Regions from separate parts of the Kitasatospora sp. NPDC127116 genome, predicted to be linked through region 1. Evidence: riboswitches for the same ligand, from Rfam matches in the RefSeq annotation. Region 1 holds a riboswitch; the other holds the start of a gene.

Region 1 (7,609 bases):
CAGCGCCGAACCGGCGACCAGGCCGGCCAGCGAGATCAGCAGCATCGGCTTGCGGCCCCGGAGGTCGCCGAAGCGGCCCAGGAGGGGAGTCAGCACGGCTGCGGAGAGCAGGTTGGCGGTCATCAGCCAGGTGATGCTGGACGCGGAGACGCTCAGTTCCTTGGCCAGCGAGGGCAGGATCGGGACGACCGCGGTCTGCACCACGCTGAACGACAGCATCGCCAGGATGAGGGCCGGCAGGACCCGGGCGCTGCTCTGCTTCTCGGCCGCGGTGGTGGGCTGTGGTGCCTCACTCACGGTTGCTTCCTCCCGTACATAGTGAATGAACTGAAGTAACCATGCAGGGAGATACTTCAGAGTGTCAAATATCGAGTGGTTAAGCTTTGGCAAAGACGAACGGTCGGGTACGCGACAAGGGAGGTCGGGCGCCCGGTCGGGCGCGCGACCAGGGCCCCGGACGGTGTCCGGGGCCCTGGTCGCGGGGCGTTGCCCCCGCGGTCAGACGAGCGGTCGCAGGCCGGCCGGGCGGGGCGCCTCGTGGGCCATGTCACGGGCCGCGTCGGGGGACGCGCCGGAGGGCGGGGCGGCGGAATGGGCGGGGGTGGCCGAGGCGGTGGGCCGGGTGGCGGTGGCGTCGTGGACCTCGACGTTCTCGCGGCGGAGTTCCTCCCGGACCACCTCCTCGGTCGTGTACCGCTCGACGATCAGGCGGACCCGCTCGACGGGGGCGAGGTACTTGCGCACCACCGCGCGTTCCTCGCGGAGGGTCACCTCCTCGACGGCCTCGGAGATCTCCTTCTCGGTGAGCGTGGCGCGCTCGGCGTCGCTGATCGGCGTCCGCTCGACCCGGACGCGCTCGCGGACCACCGGGATGCGGCGCTCCACCTGTTCGGTCGTCACGTACTTGCGCAGCTTCGCGGTACCGAGGGTGTGCCACTCGGTGGTGATCTCCAGCCGCTCCTCGCGGCAGGTGATCTCGACCGGGCTGCTGGGGGCGGACGAGGAGGCGTCGGCGTTCGCGGCGGCGGTGACGTTCGCGGCCGCGGTGGTGGCGGCCGCCGGGGCGAGCGTGGGGACGGGCGTGGCGGCGGGCTGCGGCTGCGGCTTCGGCTCCACGACGGGGGCGGCGGAGGCGGTGCTGGCGGCGGGTGCGGCGAAGCCGGGCTCGGCCGGCGGGGAGGCGGTGGGGGCCGCGGGGGTGCTGAGGCTCCGCAGCTCGGCCTCCGGGGCGGTCCTGGTGGTGTCGGCGGCAACGGGCGCGGCGGCAACGGGGGGCCTGGTCGGTGCGGACTCGGGGGAGTGCTCGGGCGACCGCTCGGGTGACCGCTCGGGGGTGTGGAAGGTGAGCGACTTGGCCGGGGCCGCCGCGGTCGTCGTGGCGGCCGCCGCCGCCGTGGTGCCGAAGTCGAGGTCGGGCTGCCTGGGCCGGCTCCCGTTCTCGCCGTTCGGGCGGCTGTCCATCGGGGTGTCGAGCCCGTAGTAGCGGTAGAGCTGGAGCTCCTGGGCGGGGGACAGGTGCTGGCCGACGCCGAAGTCCGGCGACTCCTTCACCAGCGACTTGTCGTACGGCACCCGGAGCTCGTCGCCGGCGAACTCGCTCGTGGTCAGGGGGACGAAGGCGTCCCGGCCGAAGATGCCGGTCCGGACCGCGGCCCACTCGGGCCGGCCGGTGGCGTCGTCCAGGTAGACCTCGTCGACCGTGCCGATCTTGTCTCCGTTGCGGTCGACGGCTTTGTGGCCGATGAGGTCCCGGGGGTCGATGTCCGTCTGCACTTCTTTCCTCCCGCGCGCTGAACCTGCGGAACTCCCGCAGGAAGGCGGCCGGAGCACCCGATTCCGTCCGCCACTTCACACCAAAAGCCATGAATCGGACGAGCGCGACCCCGGGTGCGCCGTACGGGGTTGGCACTGGACCGTCCGGGGGACGCGCGTAGACCTCCAGTGACCAGACACACCCGTGATCGGGGGGCCTCCCGCTGGTACCCTGGGCGGCGACCGCAGAGCCCGCTCGGGAGAGTCTCCGATCACGAAAACCGCTGGTCGGAGCGCCGAAGGAGCAACTCCTCCCCGGAATCTCTCAGGCATCCGTACCGTGTGGGGTAGGTCACTCTGGAAAGCAGGGCAGGAGCGTCGGCACGGAAGCCGGCGATCACCACCCTCACCGACGGTGCAAGCCGGCGGGGCGCCCACAGCGCTCCGTGCGGGTGAAGCTCTCAGGTCCCGATGACAGAGGGGGAGGCCTGTTGGGTCCGCGCGCCCAGGCTCGTCCGCTGCCCGCAGCGGTGGAGCCGGCCGGCGTGCGTACCCCCGCCGGTCCGTGACCAGGAGGCCTCGACCACCATGAACGCCCAGCCGAACGCGGGACGCCCCACCGGCGCCTCGACCCTCACCGAGCTTGAGCTGGCCAGCCCCTTCGAGAACCGCCACATCGGCCCCGACGCCGCCGCGCAGGAGAAGATGCTGGCGTCCGTCGGCTACGGCTCGCTGGACGAGCTCGCCGGGACCGCGGTGCCCGAGGCGATCCGCTCCATCACCGCCCTGGACCTGCCCGCGGGCCGGTCCGAGGCCCAGGTCCTCGCCGAACTGCGCGAGCTGGCCGGCCGCAACCAGGTGCTCCAGCCGATGATCGGCCTGGGCTACTACGGCACCTTCACCCCGCCGGTGATCCTGCGCAACGTCATGGAGAACCCGGCCTGGTACACCGCCTACACCCCGTACCAGCCGGAGATCTCGCAGGGGCGCCTGGAGGCGCTGCTGAACTTCCAGACCCTGGTCTCCGACCTGACCGGCCTGCCGACCTCCGGCTCCTCCCTGCTGGACGAGGGCACCGCGGCCGCCGAGGCGATGGCGCTGGCCCGCCGCGTCACCAAGGTCAAGGGCGGCGTCTTCCTGGTCGACGCCGAGACCCTGCCGCAGACCGTCGCGGTGATCAACACCCGCGCCGTGCCGACCGGCGTCGAGGTCGTCGTCGCCGACCTGTCCGAGGGCATCCCGGCCGAGATCGCCGAGCGCGGCGTCTTCGGCGTGCTGCTCCAGTACCCGGGTGCCACCGGCGTGGTCCGCGACCTCACCCCGGTGATCGAGCAGGCGCACGGCCTGGGCGCGATCGTCGCCGTCGCCGCCGACCTGCTCGCGCTGACCCTGCTCAAGTCCCCGGGCTCGCTGGGCGCCGACATCGCCTGCGGCACCTCGCAGCGCTTCGGCGTGCCGATGGGCTTCGGCGGCCCGCACGCCGGCTACCTGTCGGTGCGCGCCGAGTACGCCCGCTCGCTGCCCGGCCGCCTGGTCGGCGTCTCCGTCGACGTCGACGGCAACCGCGCCTACCGCCTGGCGCTGCAGACCCGCGAGCAGCACATCCGCCGCGAGAAGGCCACCAGCAACATCTGCACCGCCCAGGTGCTGCTCGCCGTGATGGCCTCGATGTACGCCGTCTACCACGGCCCGGACGGCCTGGCCGACATCGCCCGCCGCACCCACCGCTACGCCGCCGCGCTCGCCGAGGGCCTGCGGGCCGGCGGCGTCGAGCTGCTGCACGGCGAGTTCTTCGACACCGTCACCGCCGTCGTCCCGGGCCGCGCCGCCGAGATCGCCGCCGCCGCCCGCGCCAACGGCATCAACCTGTTCCAGGACGGCGCGGACCGGATCTCCGTCTCCACCGACGAGACCACCACCCGCGAGCACCTGGCCGGCGTCTGGGCCGCGTTCGGCGTCGAGCCGGTCGAGGTCCCCGAGACCGCCGACGCGCTGCCCGCCGCGCTGCTGCGCGAGGACGAGTACCTGACCCACCCGGTCTTCCACAGCCACCGCTCGGAGACCGCCATGCTGCGCTACCTGCGCCGCCTGTCGGACCGGGACTACGCGCTGGACCGCGGCATGATCCCGCTGGGCTCCTGCACCATGAAGCTCAACGCGACCACCGAGATGGAGGCGGTGACCTGGCCGGAGTTCGGCCAGCTGCACCCCTTCGCGCCGATCGACCAGGCCCAGGGCTACCTCACCCTGATCCGCCAGCTGGAGCAGCAGCTGGTCGAGGTGACCGGCTACGACGCCGTCTCGATCCAGCCGAACGCCGGCTCGCAGGGCGAGCTGGCCGGCCTGCTGGCCGTCCGCGCCTACCACCACGCCAACGGTGACACCCAGCGCGACGTCTGCCTGATCCCGTCCTCCGCGCACGGCACCAACGCGGCCTCCGCCGTGATGGCCGGCATGCGGGTGGTCGTGGTGAAGACCCTGGTCGACGGCGACGTGGACGTCGAGGACCTGAAGGCCAAGATCGAGCAGCACCGCGACAACCTGTCGGTGCTGATGGTCACCTACCCGTCCACCCACGGCGTGTACGAGACCCAGATCACCGACATCTGCGCCCTGGTGCACGAGGCCGGCGGCCAGGTGTACGTGGACGGCGCCAACCTGAACGCCCTGGTCGGCCTCGCCAAGCCGGGCAAGTTCGGCGCGGACGTCTCCCACCTGAACCTGCACAAGACCTTCTGCATCCCGCACGGCGGCGGCGGCCCGGGCGTCGGCCCGGTCGCGGTGCGCGCCCACCTGGCGCCGTACCTGCCGAACCACCCGCTGCAGGCGGAGGCCGGCCCGGCCACCGGCGTGGGCCCGATCTCGGCCGCGCCGTGGGGCTCGGCGGCCATCCTGCCGATCTCCTGGGCGTACGTCCGGCTGATGGGCGGCGAGGGCCTCAAGCGCGCGACCCAGGTCGCGGTGCTGAACGCCAACTACATCGCCAAGCGCCTGGCGCCGCACTTCCCGGTGCTCTACACCGGCCCGGGCGGGCTGGTCGCGCACGAGTGCATCATCGACCTGCGCCCGCTGACCAAGGAGACGGGCGTGACGGTGGACGACATCGCCAAGCGCCTGATCGACTACGGCTTCCACGCGCCGACGATGTCCTTCCCGGTGGCCGGCACGCTGATGATCGAGCCGACCGAGTCCGAGGACCTGTACGAGATCGACCGGTTCTGCGACGCGATGATCACCATCCGGGCCGAGATCGACAAGGTCGGCTCGGGCGAGTGGGCGGCCGACGACAACCCGCTGCGCAACGCCCCGCACACCGCCGCCACGCTGGCCGGCGACTGGGCGCACGGCTACTCGCGGCAGGAGGCGGTCTTCCCGGCGGGCGTGAACCCGGCGGACAAGTACTGGCCGCCGGTGAGCCGGATCGACGGCGCGTACGGCGACCGCAACCTGGTCTGCTCCTGCCCGCCGCTGGACGAGTACGGCGTCTGACCGGACCGGGCCCTCGGAGGTCCGACCCGCACGACAGGGCCCCGGCGGAGTTTCCGCCGGGGCCCTGCCCGTGGTGCTGTCGAGTCGGCGGCTGCCCCCGCCGTACGGCCGGACGGGTGGTCAGGCCGCGTGGGCGACAGGGCGGCGCGGGGCGATCACCCGGCCGTCGGGCAGCAGCTCTCCGGTGTCCTCGAACAGGACGACGCCGTTGCAGAGCAGGCTCCAGCCCTGCTCCGGATGGCGGGCCACCGACGCGGCCGCCTCGCGGTCCTCGGACTCGGCCGATGGGCACTCAGGACGGTGCTGGCACATACGCGTACCCTCGCTTCGCTCTGCGATCCTCCCCGTGGTGCGGTCGCCGGAGGCCGTGCCGTCCGGAACCGCCGCGGTGGTCGGATCCTGTCCGCACGCCGGCCAAGTGTGGACCGGCGTTCAAGTGGGTAGGACAGGGGGTCCTTCCACGCTGGTTCCCAGTGTCGGCATCCCGGGACCCGCGCGCAGGGATTTCGTGACATGCGCCACAACTCCCGGGTAGAGATCACCCGTTCAGGTGGGGCCGACGGGAAAAGGCGCACCAGTGGGTCAGTCGGGGCATGGCCCGATGAGGCCATGCCGGATGGCCCGGACGGGTGGTCGCCGTTCGGGTGAGGAGCCGCGGGGGCGGGTGCGCCGGCAGGGCCGGGGGACCGCGGGGCGCCGTGCGGGCGCGCGGGTACGGCCTCGGGCCGCCGGGCGGGTGGGCCCGGCGGCCCGAGGGGGCGTCGGTGGGTCAGGAGGAGCCGAGCAGCAGCGGCCTGGCGAGCGGGGCGCGGGCGAGCAGCGGCAGCAGTTCGGCGGCCGGGCAGGCGCGGTGCGCGGTGACGCCGAGCGGGGCCGGGGCCAGCGGGATCAGCAGGTCGGCGGCCGGGTCGCCGTCGGGGCCGTGCAGCCACAGCGCCGTGGCGTACTGGCCGGGGAACGTCAGCAGCCGGGGCTGTTGGCGGGTCCGGGAGGTCTGGGCGAGCTGCCAGGCCTCGCGCAGCGCCCGGACCGTCGAGTCGAGGTAGGGGCCCGCGGTGAAGTGGGAGAAGGTGTGGCCCTCGGCGCTCTGCACCACCTCGGCGGCGGCGGCCACCTCGGCGCCGTCCTTGATCAGGAAGCGCCAGCCGGTGCGGCGGGCGGCCGGGAGCTCCGGGCGCCCGCCGGTCAGGACGTGCACCGCGAGGGGGTGGGCGGGGAGCAGCGGGCCGGTCGGATGACGCAGTGCTGCGGCGGCGGGCTGGCGCAGTGCGGTCTCCGAGTCGAGCGCGCCCAGGACGGCGCGCAGTGCGCTCGGCGGGGGCTGGGGGGTTTGCAGAGTCATGGCGGGGTCCGCCTCTCCAAGCGAGATCGGCGTGCGAGTGCGGCATACCGGCGTGGCGGGCGACGCGTCTTCGGTGACGGGGGCCCGGTCGTGTCCGGTTGTGCAGGATCGCGGTGCCGGCGCGGTCGCCGCCGTCGACGAGGGCCTTCGGGGCGAGGCGGACCGGCCGGAGCGCTGTACCAATTCGAACAGATGCACAGGGTGATCTGTTTATCACAGGCTGTGGCGCCGGGCAAGTCTACAGTTCGTCTGATTTTCCGTCAGATGCCTTGCAATGCAAGCCAGTACGCGCATTCGGGTATCGATCTTCGAGGTGGGCATGATGCTTGCACGGTCGGTCGACCGGGTGCTCGACGGGTGACTCTGGAGGAGGGGACCGTGGGCGAGAAGGTCGTGGCGACTCGCGCGGAACTGGCGGACCGACAGCTGTACCGGCGCAAGCTCCACGCGTGTCTCGAAGCGCTCGGACGGATGCTCCGCGAGGACCGCTTCGACCGGCCGCGGGCGGTGATGGGCCTGGAGATCGAGCTCAACCTGGCCGACGAGCAGGGCCTGCCGGCCATGAACAACGCGCAGGTGCTGAGCGCGATCGGCTCCAGCGACTTCCAGACCGAACTGGGCCGCTTCAACATCGAGGTCAACATCACGCCGCACCGGCTCTGCGGGCACGTCTTCGAGGAGCTGCGCGAGGAGATCGACACCGGGCTGCGCTACGCCGACCGGCGGGCGGCCGAGGCGGGCGCCCGGATCGTCATGGTGGGCATCCTGCCGACCCTGGAGCACGCCCACACCGGGCTCGACGCGATGAGCCACAACCAGCGGTACAGCCTGCTCAGCGACCAGATCCTGGCCGCCCGCGGCGAGGACATCGCCCTGGACATCGAGGGGGTCGAGCGCCTGCAGCTGGAGTCGATCACCATGGTGGCCGAGGCCGCCGCCACCTCGCTCCAGCTGCACCTCCAGGTGACCCCGGAGCGGTTCTCCTCGGTGTGGAACGCGGCCCAGGCGATCTGCGGGCCGCAGCTC
Region 2 (7,609 bases), on a different contig from region 1:
GAGCGGCCCTCGATCTTCTTGGCCGGGCTTGCGGTGGCGGGTGCCTCCGGATCGTTCCCGGCGGTGGTCACGGTTGCGGTCATGGTCAGTTGGTCCCCTCGCCGACGGTGGCCGGCCCACGGGTGCCGGTCGCCGGCTTCGGCGGTGCGGCTGCGGACGTGCGGAGGTGCTTAGGAGGAGCGGGTGTTGACGGCAGTGCGTCGTGCACAGGCACTGCCACCACGCGGGATGGGCGTCGCGTGGGCGGACTGTCGGCGTGCGCGCTCGCCCTTGTGGGGTTCAAGCACGCGCGGTGCGTTGCGCAGAACTCTCTGCCATCCGAACTGGCTTGCGCCAGCCCTGCCAACCGACAGATGCCCAACTGTGATCTGCGTGCATGCACCTCCCCGGTCTTCGGCATATACCTCTTCACATGGCTGTAACTGCCATGTCAAGATGACCGGAGCACACATCCGGAAATTCGTCCGGAAAGCATCGAAGCCGACTTGATGGACAATCAAGTCGGCTTCGGGGAATGAGTTTTGGGAATCAGCGCCCGGGGTAGCCGGGCCACGGCCGCTGCGGCGGCTGCTGCTGCCAGCCCTGCGCCGGCGACTGGGTGCCGTACCCGTAACCCGGCATCGACTGCCCCGGGTACGGCGGCGGGGGCACCGGCGGGTACGGACCGGTCGGCGGGCGGCCCGCCTCCCGGTCGAAGAACGGCCGCGCGTTGGCGCGCATCCACAGCGCCACCGGGTCGTACTCGTCCGACATCGCCACCGTGGACACCGCGAGCCCCTCCGGGGCCACCGCGATCGCACGCTGCATCAGCGCCCGCACCGCCTCCACCGCCGGCGGCGAACTCTCGTACAGGTCGAGGCCGATGGCCAGGTACGGCTCCCCCACCGCGGGCTGCACCCAGGCCCGGCGCAGGGCCCGCACCGCGCGCACCTCGGCGGCCTGCCGCTCCAGCAGCGCGAAGAACGACTGGGCGTTCAGCTGCGGCTCGCTCAGCTTCAACGGCCCGGCCGGCAGCCGGTCCAGGCCCGCGGCGACCCGCCGCAGGTCCGCCCACGGCACGCCGACGCCGCCGCCGGGCGCGTGCGGGTTGAGCCACAGGCCCCAGCGGGTGCGGTAGAGCGAGGCCGCGATCTCCCGGCCGGAGATGACCTCGTGGGCCCGCGCCCAGCCGGAGGCGGTCAGCTGCTCGGACGAGGTGACGGCCGGCGCGTAGCCGTGGCCGCTGATCTCCATGTTCCCGTACTGGGCGTCCGGGCTGCCCGGCGTGCCGTGCCACAGCAGCATCCAGACCTGGCCGTCCGCCAGCGCGTGCAGCAGCCGCTCGTACGCGTCGTAGCGCTCCGGCGCGACGTCGCGCAGGGCGCGCTCCAACGCGCCGGGATCAGCTCCCGGGCGCCCGGCCGGTGCCTGGCCCCAGGGCCCCGGCACACCGCCCGCTCCCGTTCCCGCACTCATGCGCCCACCTCGCCGCGCCTCTTTCCCTCAACCCGCCGGCCCGTCGGCCGTCTGCACGCACCCTATGGCGCTGCACCGGCCACCGCCACGGCGACGTGCCTTTGATACGAACCCCGCTCAGCCCCGCGAATAGAACGGCAGTACCCGGGTGAGCAGCCACTCGACCACCGGGTCGTCGGCGAGGTCGAGCAGTACGAGGTGGACGCCGCCGGGCAGCGGCGCGGTTCCCAGCGCTCGGCCGAGCGCGTCGTTCACCGCGGCCGGATCGGCCGGTGCCGCCGGGTCCAGCTGGACGCCCACGAACATCACGGTCGGCTCGCCCTCGATGCTGGCCAGCGCCCTGCGGGCGGTCAACACTCCCGGCATTGCCGACAGTTCGCCCCGGCAGGCGGCCAGGAAGTGCTCCGGGTCCTCGCCCGGCACCGGCTCGCGCAGCGCCACCCGGCCGCCGGTCGGCGCCGTGGCGTCGTCAGCGGCCTCCCAGCGGTCCCCGCGCGGACCGCGGCGCAGCTCGGCGACCCCCTGCGGCGGCACCGGGATGCCCACGGCCGCGTCCGGGTTCACCGCGATGCCCACGCCCAGCGGCAGCCCGCGGGCGAACTCCCACACCGGCGCCACCGCGAAGGCCATCCCCGGCGCCTGCTGGAGGAACACCTCCTGCGAGGAGAACACCGGCACGTACGGATCGCCGCCCAGCTCGACGGTCGGCAGGTCCAGCGCCTGCCCCTGCGGATCGGCCCCGGCCGGCAGCGGCACCCACACCTGGCTGCGCGCCAGCACCTCGATCACCCTCGGCGTCGCGCCCGGGTCGCCCAGGGCCGCGGTCAGCACCTGCTCCAGCTCGTTGGCCGGCCAGGAACCGCCCGCCGGCGCCTCCTGCGGTCCGCCCCACTCCTGCTGCTGCTCCACCGGGTACCCCATGCGCCGCCGATCCCGCCCTCTGCCGCTCGGCCGCCCTCTGCTGCGCCGACGCGCAGCAGTCTAGGGCCCCCGGGGCCTCCCCTTTAGGGCTCGTGTTCGGGTGCCGCGCGGGCCCCGGTCCCGGGTGCCGTCCCGGGCCCGCGCCCGGGTGCCGCGCGGTGTGACCGGGTCCCCTCTCCCCTCGCCGTCCCGGACGTGCCATGATGTGCCCGTCCGACGGCATGCGCCGCGGGCCCCCACAACTCCATACCGGCCGCTCGAACCCGCGCGGGAGAGCCCGGAGTGCCGTTCAGGCACAGCCGGCGCCGAAGGAGCAAGTCCTCCCCGGAATCTCTCAGGCACCCCTACCGCACGGGTTAGGCACATCTGGAAAGCGGCGCCCGGCCCTGTCGTGCGCCCACCCACGGTGCAAGCCGTCATGCTGTCCCCCAAGCTGGAAACAGCTGCGGGCGGTGGGCGGTGAAGCTCTCAGGTTCGACGACAGATGGGGAGACCCACGCCGCCGCATGCCCGCGCGCAGGGTCGAACCCGAGCGGGTCCGGTCCGGCGCGTGCACCCCTGAGTGCCCCGACCGAGGAGTTCCTGGCCATGTCGTCCCTCCGCCTGACCGCGCTCGACGCGCTGCACCGCGCCCTCGGCGCGACCATGACCGACTTCGCCGGCTGGGACATGCCGCTGCGCTACGGCAGCGAGCGCGAGGAGCACCTCGCGGTCCGCACCCAGGCCGGCCTGTTCGACCTCTCGCACATGGGCGAGATCACCGTCACCGGCCCGCAGGCGGGCGAGATGCTGGACCACGCGCTGGTCGGCTTCGTCTCCGCGCTGGGCGTGCTGCGCGCCCGCTACACCATGATCTGCGCCGAGGACGGCGGCATCCTGGACGACCTGATCGTCTACCGCCTGCGCGAGGACGCCTTCCTGGTCGTCGCCAACGCCTCCAACGCCCAGCTGGTCCTCGACGAGCTGATCGCCCGCGCCAAGGGCTTCGACGCCGTCGTCACCGACGACCGCGACACCTACGCGCTGATCGCCGTCCAGGGCCCGGAGGCCACCGGCATCCTGACGAAGACCACCGACGCCGACCTGCCCGGCCTGAAGTACTACGCGATCCTCCCGGCCCGGGTGGCCGACCGCGACGTGCTGCTCGCCCGCACCGGCTACACCGGCGAGGACGGCTTCGAGATCTTCTGCCGGCCGGCCGACGCCGAGCCGGTCTGGCAGGCGCTGACCGCCGCGGGCGAGGGCCACGGCCTGATCGCGTGCGGCCTGTCCTGCCGCGACACGCTGCGCCTGGAGGCCGGCATGCCGCTGTACGGGCACGAGCTGTCCACCGACCTCACCCCGTTCGACGCCGGCCTGGGCCGGGTCGTCCGCTTCGACAAGACCACCAACGAGGGCGCCTTCATCGGCCGCAAGGCGCTGGAGCAGGCCGCCGCCGCGGCCGAGACCAACCCGCCGAAGGTGCTGGTCGGCCTGGTCTCCGAGGGCAAGCGGGTGCCGCGCGCCGAGTACACCGTGGTCTCCACCGAGGGCGAGCCGATCGGCCGGATCACCTCGGGCGCGCCGTCCCCGACCCTGGGCAAGCCGATCGCGATGGCCTACGTCGACGCCGCCCACGCCGTCCCCGGCACCACCGTCGCGGTGGACGTGCGCGGCAAGCACGAGCCCGTCCAGGTCGTGGCGCTGCCGTTCTACAAGCGCGCCCGCTGAGCCTTCGCCGAGGCCCCCGTTTTTCCGTTTGCGCACGTCGCGGCCGTCCGCGCGGCGGCCCGCTTCGTCGTACCCGCTTCCCATCCTGGAGAATGACGCCATGAGCAACCCCCAGCACCTGCAGTACACCAAGGAGCACGAGTGGCTGACCGCGGCCGCGGACGGTGTCTCCACGGTCGGCATCACGGAGCACGCCGCCACCGCCCTCGGTGACATCGTCTACGTGCAGCTGCCCGAGGTCGGCGAGACCGTGACCGCCGGCGAGACCTGTGGCGAGCTGGAGTCCACCAAGTCGGTCAGCGACCTGTACTCCCCGGTGACCGGCGAGGTCACCGAGATCAACCAGGACGTCATCGACGACCCGGCCTCCGTGAACGCGGACCCGTTCGGGAACGCCTGGCTGTTCAAGGTGCGCGTCGAGGCCACCGACGAGCTGCTCAGCGCCGACGAGTACGACGCGCTCATCAACCCCCAGGGCTGAGCCACCCGACGGGACGGGCCGCGCACGGCGGTCCGCCCCGCCCCGGCCCCTTTCCCTCCTCCTCCCGGGAAGACCACACCATGACGGTTCTCAACCAGTCCCTGCACGCCCTCGACCCGGAGATCGCCGCCGCGGTCGACGCCGAGCTGCACCGCCAGCAGACCACCCTGGAGATGATCGCCTCCGAGAACTTCGCCCCGGTGGCGGTCATGGAGGCCCAGGGCTCGGTGCTGACCAACAAGTACGCGGAGGGCTACCCCGGCCGCCGCTACTACGGCGGCTGCGAGCACGTCGACGTGGTCGAGCAGATCGCGATCGACCGCATCAAGGCACTGTTCGGCGCCGAGCACGCCAACGTCCAGCCGCACTCCGGCGCGCAGGCCAACGCCGCCGCGATGTTCGCGCTGATCCAGCCGGGTGACACCATCCTGGGCCTGAGCCTGGCCCACGGCGGTCACCTGACCCACGGCATGAAGATCAACTTCTCCGGCAAGCTCTACAACGTGGCCGCGTACCACGTGGACGAGAAGACCGGCCAGGTCGACATGGCCGAGGTCGAGCGCCTCGCCAAGGAGCACCAGCCGAAGCTGATCATCGCCGGCTGGTCGGCCTACCCGCGCCAGCTCGACTTCGCCGCGTTCCGCCGGATCGCCGACGAGGTCGGCGCGCTGCTCATGGTGGACATGGCGCACTTCGCCGGTCTGGTGGCCGCCGGGCTGCACCCGAACCCGGTGCCGTACGCGGACGTGGTCACCACCACCACCCACAAGACCCTGGGCGGCCCGCGCGGCGGCGTCATCCTGTCCAAGGCCGAGTACGCCAAGAAGATCAACTCCGCGGTCTTCCCCGGCCAGCAGGGCGGCCCGCTGGAGCACGTGATCGCCGGCAAGGCGGTCGCCTTCAAGGTCGCGGCCTCGGAGGAGTTCAAGGAGCGCCAGCAGCGCACCCTGGACGGCGCCCGCATCCTCGCCGAGCGCCTGCTCCAGGCCGACGTGGCCGAGGCCGGCGCCAGCGTGCTCTCCGGTGGCACCGACGTCCACCTGGTCCTGGTCGACCTGCGCAACAGCCAGCTCGACGGCCAGCAGGCCGAGGACCGCCTGCACGAGGTCGGCATCACCGTCAACCGCAACGCGATCCCGAACGACCCGCGCCCGCCGATGGTCACCTCGGGCCTGCGCATCGGCACCCCGGCCCTGGCCACCCGCGGCTTCCAGGCCGAGGACTTCCGCGAGGTCGCCGACATCATCGCCGAGGCGCTCAAGCCCGCCTTCGACGAGACCGTCGCCACCGCGCTCAAGGCCCGGGTCAGCGCCCTGGCCGACAAGTACCCGCTGTACCCGAACCTCTGATCACTCCGGTGATCGTTCGGGCGGGGTGACCGGCCTCACCCCTCCGGCGTACCTGGCACCCCGGGGCACCGCGCACACTGGACAGTGCGCGCGGTGCCCCGTCCCGTGTCGGCCCCTCCCTGCCCGCAAGTCCTTCCACGAGACCAGACAAGGACGTCCCCCGTGGCCATCAGCGTCTTCGACCTCTTCTCCATCGGCATCGGCCCGTCGAGCTCCCACACCGTGGGCCCGATGCGCGCCGCCCGGATGTTCGCCCGCCGACTGCGCTCCGAAGGCCTCCTGGACGGGGTGACGGCGGTGCGCGCCGAGCTGTACGGCTCGCTCGGCGCCACCGGCCACGGCCACGGCACCCCGAAGGCCGTCCTGCTGGGCCTGGAGAACGCCTCGCCCCGCACCGTCGACGTCGACCAGGCCGACAAGGACGTCGAACGGATCATCGCCGAGAAGCGGATCAACCTGGTCGGCGAGCACACCATCGACTTCGACCCGGACACCCAGCTGGTCCTGCACCGCCGCCGCTCGCTGCCGTACCACGCCAACGGCATGACCCTGTGGGCGTACGCGGCGGACGGCTCGACCCTGCTGGAGAAGACCTACTACTCGGTCGGCGGCGGCTTCGTGGTGGACGAGGACGCGATCGGCGCGGACCGGGTCAAGCCCGACGACACCGCGCTGAAGTACCCCTTCCGCACCGGTGACGAGCTGCTGCGGCTCAGCCGGGAGACCGGCCTGTCGATCTCCGGCCTGATGCTGGAGAACGAGAAGGCCTGGCGCAGCGAGGAGGAGATCCGGACCGGTCTGCTGGAGATCTGGTCCGTGATGCAGGAGTGCGTGCGGGCCGGCATGTCCCGCGAGGGCATCCTGCCGGGCGGGCTGAAGGTCCGCCGCCGGGCCGCGTCCGGCGCCCGTGCGCTGCGCGCCGAGGGCATCGGGCCGGCCAACGCGATGGAGTGGGTGACCCTCTACGCGATGGCCGTCAACGAGGAGAACGCCTCCGGGCGCCGGGTGGTCACCGCGCCGACCAACGGCGCCGCCGGGATCATCCCGGCCGTCCTGCACTACTACCTGAACTTCATCCCGGGCGCCGACGACGACGGCATCGTCCGCTTCCTGCTCGCGGCCGGCGCCATCGGCATGCTCTTCAAGGAGAACGCCTCCATCTCCGGCGCCGAGGTCGGCTGCCAGGGAGAGGTCGGCTCCGCCTGCTCGATGGCCGCGGGCGGCCTCGCCGAGGTCCTCGGCGGCACCCCCGAGCAGGTCGAGAACGCCGCCGAGATCGGCATCGAGCACAACCTCGGCCTCACCTGCGACCCGGTCGGCGGCCTGGTCCAGATCCCCTGCATCGAGCGCAACGGCATGGCGTCCGTCAAGGCCGTCACCGCGGCCCGGATGGCCCTGCGCGGCGACGGACGGCACCACGTCTCGCTGGACAAGGCGATCAAGACGATGAAGGAGACCGGGGCCGACATGAAGATCAAGTACAAGGAGACCTCGCGCGGCGGCCTCGCCGTGAACGTCATCGAGTGCTGATCACCCGCTGATCCCGGCAGCCTGACGGCCCCCGGCGGAGTCCTGCTCCGCCGGGGGCCGCTTCGCGTGCCTCGTACGCCTCAGGCCTTCGTCTCGGTCCGGGCTTCGGACTTCGTCTCCGCCCGGGCATCGGCCGGGGCATCGGTCCGGGCTTCGGCCTTCG

What was found. Region 1 has a riboswitch for glycine ahead of gcvP (aminomethyl-transferring glycine dehydrogenase). Riboswitches for the same ligand answer to the same signal wherever they lie in the genome.
Region 2: linked by a shared signal. The riboswitch ahead of gcvT (glycine cleavage system aminomethyltransferase GcvT) and the one ahead of gcvP (aminomethyl-transferring glycine dehydrogenase) in region 1 are both predicted to bind glycine.

Annotation. Positions count from the first base shown of each region.
Region 1 covers NZ_JBHXTL010000044.1:41,982-49,590, reverse strand. Annotated here, with positions in the region: gene ACFVHV_RS19525 (MFS transporter) at 1-297, opposite strand, end outside; partial or broken gene ACFVHV_RS19520 (YsnF/AvaK domain-containing protein) at 499-963, opposite strand; partial or broken gene ACFVHV_RS19515 (PRC-barrel domain-containing protein) at 1,390-1,773, opposite strand; glycine riboswitch at 2,000-2,103, shown strand; gene gcvP (aminomethyl-transferring glycine dehydrogenase) at 2,341-5,241, shown strand; gene ACFVHV_RS19505 (DUF5999 family protein) at 5,362-5,553, opposite strand; gene ACFVHV_RS19500 (hypothetical protein) at 6,011-6,583, opposite strand; gene ACFVHV_RS19495 (glutamate--cysteine ligase) at 6,962-7,609, shown strand, end outside.
Region 2 covers NZ_JBHXTL010000006.1:134,610-142,218, reverse strand. Annotated here, with positions in the region: gene ACFVHV_RS04460 (ABC transporter permease) at 1-83, opposite strand, end outside; gene ACFVHV_RS04455 (enhanced serine sensitivity protein SseB C-terminal domain-containing protein) at 529-1,455, opposite strand; gene ACFVHV_RS04450 (enhanced serine sensitivity protein SseB C-terminal domain-containing protein) at 1,573-2,376, opposite strand; glycine riboswitch at 2,635-2,736, shown strand; gene gcvT (glycine cleavage system aminomethyltransferase GcvT) at 2,965-4,086, shown strand; gene gcvH (glycine cleavage system protein GcvH) at 4,187-4,567, shown strand; gene glyA (serine hydroxymethyltransferase) at 4,648-5,916, shown strand; gene ACFVHV_RS04430 (L-serine ammonia-lyase) at 6,079-7,446, shown strand; gene ACFVHV_RS04425 (DHA2 family efflux MFS transporter permease subunit) at 7,527-7,609, opposite strand, start outside.